Linked DNA regions of Myxosarcina sp. GI1. The protein of the gene in region 1 interacts with the protein of each later gene in a pairwise test. Links are inferred from orthologs where the notes say so. Each region holds a gene or a part of one and is shown on either strand. Other genes may lie near its edges. The genes, in order: ileS and KV40_RS27235.

What was found.
Region 2: the proteins of ileS (region 1) and KV40_RS27235 interact in binary tests that used the Escherichia coli proteins (3 or more experiments, as listed by UniProt). The link is inferred for Myxosarcina sp. GI1 from one-to-one orthologs.

Annotation. Positions count from the first base shown.
Region 1 is NZ_JRFE01000026.1:140,205-143,997, forward strand. The notes cover bases 167-3,630. They hold ileS (isoleucine--tRNA ligase), read right to left. Parts: upstream 3,289-3,630; coding sequence 367-3,288; downstream 167-366. Other genes in these bases: KV40_RS37370 (hypothetical protein), read right to left, coding at 167-288; KV40_RS20835 (PIN domain-containing protein), read left to right, coding at 3,381-3,630. In the rest of the region: KV40_RS20825 (hypothetical protein), read right to left, coding at 1-115; more of KV40_RS37370, read right to left, coding at 115-166; more of KV40_RS20835, read left to right, coding at 3,631-3,793. UniProt on the Escherichia coli protein: Catalyzes the attachment of isoleucine to tRNA(Ile). As IleRS can inadvertently accommodate and process structurally similar amino acids such as valine, to avoid such errors it has two additional distinct tRNA(Ile)-dependent editing activities.
Region 2 is NZ_JRFE01000051.1:50,336-53,463, reverse strand. What follows is about bases 79-2,877. They hold KV40_RS27235 (ABC transporter substrate-binding protein), read right to left. Parts: upstream 2,063-2,877; coding sequence 1,094-2,062; downstream 79-1,093. Other genes in these bases: KV40_RS27230 (LacI family DNA-binding transcriptional regulator), read left to right, coding at 2,460-2,877; KV40_RS27240 (four helix bundle protein), read left to right, coding at 564-950. Outside these bases: more of KV40_RS27230, read left to right, coding at 2,878-3,128. UniProt on the Escherichia coli protein: Part of the ABC transporter complex RbsABC involved in ribose import. Binds ribose. Also serves as the primary chemoreceptor for chemotaxis.

The DNA.
Region 1 (3,793 bases):
AAGTTTCCGAAGTATAGCAATCTACAAAAGCTTGAAACGCAGATTTATTGTTAGGATGCTTAATTAAATAGGCTCTTAATTCATTTTTTGTCATTTTATCGAAATCTACTTTCATTATAAGAACCTCCAGTTACCATTAGAATAAATTTCTATTTGTATATCATCTCCAGCCAGAATAAAAACATTTCTTGTTCTTTCATCTATTCTAACGATGAAAATTGGTGTGAATGTATTGGTTAAAGATTGACACAAAATTACAGTAATTCCTTGATTGGCTGTTGGTAAAATTGCTTTCCCTCACTGTTTTATTTTTGGTTACAAGTGCTATAAAGATAATTTAGAAATTACCCCTAAAATAAACTAAAATTAAAACTCTCCCTTCAAGGCTGCATCACAACGATCGCAAATTGTCGGATCGTTAGCAAAACTGCCCACGCTTAAAGAATAATTCCAACAGCGATCGCATTTTTCGCCATCGGCTTTAACTACAGCAATAGAAGCAATATTAAAATCACTTTTATACTTTTCTTGGGCGATTGCATCTGCTGAATCTACAAGTTCTACTTGAGAAGCTAAAAAGAAATAGCGTAGTTCGTCTACGTTTGTCTCACTTAAAATATCGGAAGAATTATAAGACGCTAATTTTTGGCGTAACTCTGTATCGGGAATATAAAGTAACACTTTAGCATCCAAAGAAGAACCAATCGCCTTATCTTTTCTGGCTTCTTCCATTACTTTGTTAACTTCATCTCTTAGAGTACGGATCGTATTCCAGAATTTATTTAATTCTGGTTTTTTCCATTCCTCCTCTACTTTTACCCAACCAGATTCAAACACCGACTTATAATCCATTTCGTAAGGTAAAGATTGCCAAATATCTTCAGCCATGTGAGATAATACTGGCGCGATCGCTTTAGCTAAATTTTCTACTGCAATGGCTAGTACCGTCTGACAGCTACGACGACGAAAAGAGTCTACATTACTGATATAAAGCCTATCTTTGGCAATATCGAGATAAAAATTAGACAGATCGACGACGCAAAAGTTTTGTACCGTTTGGAAGAAACGATAAAATTGATAGCTGTCGTAAGCATTAGTAATGTCTGCAAACACTTCGGTAATGCGATGCAGCATATATTTATCTAGTTCGGGCAAGTCTGCATAAGCGACAGCGTTTTGTTTGGGATCGAAGTCATGTAAGTTACCGAGTAAGAAACGCGCCGTATTGCGAATCTTACGATAAATGTCTGCAAGCTGTTTGAGAATATTACCTCCAATACGAACGTCAGAAGAATAATCGACAGAAGATACCCATAAACGCAAAACATCAGCACCATAGGGAGGTTCTTTTTTCTGGTTATTTCCGCCTTCAATGATGATGTTAGGATCGACACCATTACCCAGAGACTTACTCATTTTGCGCCCCTGTTCGTCTACAACATAGCCGTGAGTCAGGACAGTTTTATAAGGTGCGATGTCGTTAACCGCGACGCTGGTAAGCAAACTAGACTGAAACCAACCCCGATGCTGATCCGATCCTTCTAAATACATATCGACGGGATATTTTAAATCTCTTTGTTTGGCTACCGCTGCCCAAGAAGAACCAGAGTCAAACCAGACATCCATCGTATCCGTACCCTTGCGATAGGTGCGTCCGTTATTAAGATATGATTCGGGTAATAACTCCTCTACTGATAATTCCCACCAGGCATCAGAACCTTTTTCGGCAATAATATTTTTAACGTAGGCGATGGTTTCTTCGGTTAATAGTGGTTCGTTAGTTTCCTTATCGTAGAATACGGGAATTGGTACGCCCCAACTGCGCTGACGAGAAATACACCAGTCGGAACGTTCTCTGACCATCGGCGTAATGCGATTTTCTCCTTGAGCGGGAATCCAGGTTACAGTACCGATGGCTTTTAAAGCCTCATCGCGGAAGCCTTCTACTGAAGCAAACCACTGTTCTGTAGCGCGAAATATGGTTGGTTTTTTAGTGCGCCAGTCGTAGGGATATTTGTGGGCGTAGGTTTCGTGTTTGAGTAAAGAACCTGCTTCAGTTAGGGCTTCGATAATGGCATTATTTCCTTCGCTAACCTTTTCGTTACCTTTAGCAATAACGTTTAAACCTGCAAACTTACCTGCCTCTTCGGTAAATTTGCCGCCATCATCTACAGGCGAAATAATAGGTAAACCATATTTTTGCCCCGTGATATAGTCTTCTTGTCCGTGTCCAGGTGCGGTATGAACCAATCCCGTACCAGATTCGGTAGTAATGTAGTCACCACCAATAACTACTGGACTTTCTCTGTCAAACAAAGGATGGCGATAAGTCGTACCTTCTAAAGCTTTACCTTTTAAAGTAGTTTTTACGGTTAAATCTCGTTCTAAGGTTGCTGATAATCTTTCCACCAAATCTTTAGCAACTATTAAATAAGATGCATTTTCCTTTGCTGCCATTGCTTCTACAGTTGGTAAAGGCGGGTTTAATTCCACAACCGCATATTCTAAATCGCCATTGACGGCAACCGCTAAGTTACCAGGAATAGTCCAGGGTGTCGTCGTCCAAATCGCGACGTTTAAATTAGGCAGATATTCTTCTAATGCTTTTGCGCCCTCTCCTAACTCAGTTACGGTAAACGCGGCATAGATACTAGGAGAAGTATGCCCTTCGGGATATTCTAATTCTGCTTCTGCTAATGCCGTACGAGAACTAGGACTCCAATGAACGGGTTTTAAACCGCGATAGATATAGCCTTTTAACGCCATATCTCCAAATACGCCAATCTGCGCGGCTTCGTATTCGGGAGTAAGAGTTAAATAGGGATGCTGCCAGTTGCCCCAAATACCATATCGCTCAAAGCCTTCACACTGTTCTTGCTGTGCTTCTAAGGCAAATTCCTTGGCTTTTTGTCGTAGTTTTAAAGGAGTAAGTTCTTTTCTTTCTTTAGATTTAATTTTCTGTAAAACTTTTAGTTCTATAGGCAGTCCATGACAGTCCCAACCAGGAATATAGTCTGTCTTATGACCCTGTAGCAACTTGTATTTATTGATAATATCTTTAAGAATTTTATTCAGCGCATGACCCATGTGTAGCGAACCATTGGCATAAGGTGGTCCATCATGGAGAATAAAAGCTTCTTTAGGATTATGCTGCGACAATTGCTCGTAAATTCGGTTTTCCGCCCAAAATTGCTGCAATTCTGGTTCGCGTACTTTAGAGTTTGCCCGCATACTAAAATCGGTTTGGGGCAGATTTACGGTATCCTTATAGCTCTTTGCTTCTGTCACAGTCAATCTCGATCTGGCTAGGGGTTTGTTTATTTGTATATTATTACGCGATCGATTAAATATAATAAACAGAATTTGCGCTGTACAATCTCATGACAAAAGTGTATTTGGATACTAGTGTGTATCAGCGTCCTTTTGACGACCAAACCCAGCCTAAAATTTTTCTAGAAACGCAAGCTGTCGCGATTGTTATGCAAATGGTAGAGACCAAAGCGATCGCTCTAGTTGGTTCTTCAGTGTTAGAATACGAGAATAGCCGAAATCCTTATCTCATTAAGCAAGAGGCTATGAATCGATATCTTCAGCTAGCTGAATTTCGGCAGACAGTAAATGAAGTAATTAGACAAAGAGCCGAACAGTTAGAGCATAATGGAATTAAAGCCATTGATGCGTTACACGTTGCTTTTGCTGAGGCTAGCAATTGTGATTATTTAGTTACCTGCGACAAACGGTTAATAAATAGATGTTCTGAGTTAACGCTGAAGGTAATAAATCCAGTTAATTT
Region 2 (3,128 bases), on another replicon or contig:
TACCCGCTTTGCCTCTGCCTGCATAGCATTACGGTCTAAAAACTGACCTTTGGTTAACTCGCTACCCATATACATATTTTCGGTAACGGTTAGATTGGGCGCGACATTTAGTTCTTGATAGATTAAATTGATACCTGCCTGCCTTGCCGAAGCAGGGTCGGTAATTTGTACTGGTTTGCCATTAATATAGATTTCGCCTTCGTCAGCAATATAGGCTCCAGCCAAAATCTTCATCAAGGTACTTTTACCCGCTCCATTCTCACCCATTAGGGCATGAACTTCTCCTGGATAAATCGTCAGGTTTACGTTCTGCAAAGCCGTAAACCCGTGAAACCGTTTGGTAATCCCTCGCATCTCTAATACGGGGGTTACAGTAGGCGAGCGATCGTTGCCTGTTTTTATATCTGTTGTCATACGCTTAAAATTATTTCTAATGTCATGTGAATTCAAAGAGAGTGTGAAGCAGGGGAGCAGGGAGCAGGGGGCAGGGAGCAAAGGCTTTTAAGGATATAATTTTTAGATTTAATGGTTTAGATAGGCAAAGGGAGCAGGAAGCAAGGGAAGTGACAAAAGAACCAATTAAAAGTCACGAAGATTTAGAAGTATACAAAATGGCATTTGATGCCGCTATGCAAATTTTTGAACTATCAAAAAAGTTTCCTAAAGAGGAAAAATATTCTTTAACCGACCAAATTCGTCGTTCGTCTCGTTCTGTTTGTGCAAATTTAGCAGAAGCATGGAGAAAGCGACGTTATGAAGCTGCTTTTATTGCTAAATTAAATGACTGTGAAGCAGAAGCAGCAGAAACTCAAACTTGGCTCAAATTTGCGGTTAAATGCGATTATCTGAACGTCGAAATAGGTAGAAAACTATATGGAAGATACAACCAAATTTTAGGAATTTTAGTGACCATAATTAATAATCCATCCCCCTGGCTTATAAAACGTTAACTATTAATAATCCCCCTGCTCCCTGCTCCATAGCGAAGCGATGCTCCCTTGCTTCAAACTTCCTGCTCCCTGCTCCCTGCTCCCTGCTCTCTGCTCCCTGCTCCCCTGCTTTCCTAAGAACTAATCTTCTGCTCCACACCATTTCACCACCCCTCTGCCGTATCGACATTTTCTTTAGTAATTAGCTTGACGGGAATTAAAATCTCTTGCGACTCCAGCTTTTCTCCCTTCAAGACTTTGTTTCCTACTCGAACTGCCGTTTCTGCCATTCCCCTCGGATCTTGTGTAGCAGTAGCAGCATAAACACTATCTTCAGAGGCGATCGCGTCGATGGCTTCTGGCGCACCGTCAACCCCAACGATAAAGAAGTCATCCCTTTTAGCTTGATTGGCAGCCAAATCTGCTCCTACACCACTAGGATCGTTAATGGCAAACACCGCATCGATATCAGGAAAAGTAGTAAGAATATCGCTCATCACCCTCAGTCCGCCATCACGGCTTCCTTCGGCATTTTGGTCTTTAGAAAGAATTTTAATTTCGGGATATTTAGCCAAAACACTCAAACAACCATCGACACGTTCGATTACCGAAGCCACTGGAGGTCCATTGACAATTACCACATTGCCCTTTCCTTCCAGGCGATCGGCAATGTACTGGCAGCTTACTTCTCCAGCTTGTAAATTATTAGTAGTTACCGTAGCATCTACTTCAGCATCTACCCCCGTATCTACGGCAACTACTACGCTACCCGCTTCTCTGGCTTTATCGACTGCTGGTCTAATGCCTTTACTGTTGGCAGCGTTTAAGACTACTACGTCGGTATCGGCAGCCACAAAATTTTCTAGCTGGTTAAATTGCTGATTTAAATCATAGCCACTGGAAACCACCGTAACTCTGACATCATTACCGCCAATTTCCTTTGCTGCTTGTTTGGCTCCTTCTGCCATCACGACGAAAAAGGGATTGCTTAAATCTCCTACAGTAACGCCTACCGATTGAAATTTTGTATCTACTTCGTCACTAGCATTGGCAGTATTGCCATTAGAAGAGCTATTAGTACAGCCAAAAAGAGTACTGCCGACCAGACATAATATGCCAGCAGCAAGCATCATTTTATTCACATTTATCTATCTCCACAACCGATTGCCTTTCAGCAATTTTTATTAGCAGCTATCTTTACAAAATAGATATTTTTAAACTAGATGTAACTCTACTATTTAGCTATGGCACTAATGTTGTATAAAGTAAAAGATTGCGATCTAACTAATTTTAGTCGCAAATTTTTTTAATATTTTAAGATTTTTGTTTATACTTTAGTACCGACGCACTAAAAGCTAAAGCTGCTATTCGAAAATGCTGTATTATTATTTTTGCACACGTGTGCAAAAAGGTTTATTAAGTTTTTTAGCGTTTTATCTAAAGACTAAAAAACTTAATTTGTAACTCTAAGGTCAAATGTTTTTGCGCGATTTCGTACTGTCAAAACTGAGTAGATAATTTAGAAAATTCGTGAGCAAGCAAAAAGTTACCATTCAAGATATTGCTCGCAAAGCAGGTGTTTCTCATAGTACGGTTTCTCGTGCTTTGCGAGATAATCCTCTTATTAGCCTGAAAATGCGAACCAAAATTCAGCAACTAGCAAGGGAGATGAAATACACGCCCAATAGTGTTGCTCGAAGTTTACAAAATCAACGCACTCATACTATAGGAGTAGTAGTAACCTCTATCGACGATCCTTTTTTTGCTGAAGTGGTAAACGGCATCGAAGAGCAAGCAAGCAAGGCTGGACTGAGTATTATTTTGAGCATTTCACATCGAGATTTAGAAAAAGAAATTGCCGCGATCGACAACTTACATCAACGTCGGGTAGACGGTATTTTAGTCGCCGACTCTCACATCAATCGTCACCAGACAAAGCAACTGGCAAGAATTGATGTACCTATAATTGCAATCAATAGCCAAACTCAAGAGCAGGCAGAAATATTTAATTCAGTGTCAATAGACGACTGTTTGGGTGCCAGACTAGCAGTAGAACATCTTATTAGTTTGGGGCATACTCGCATTGGTTATTTAGGTGTGGGCGATCGCAGTAAATCTAACCAGCAGCGTTTAGCAGGCTATCAACTGGCTTTAAGTGTAGCTGGTTTACCTCAAAATAGCGATTGGATAGCTCTTAAC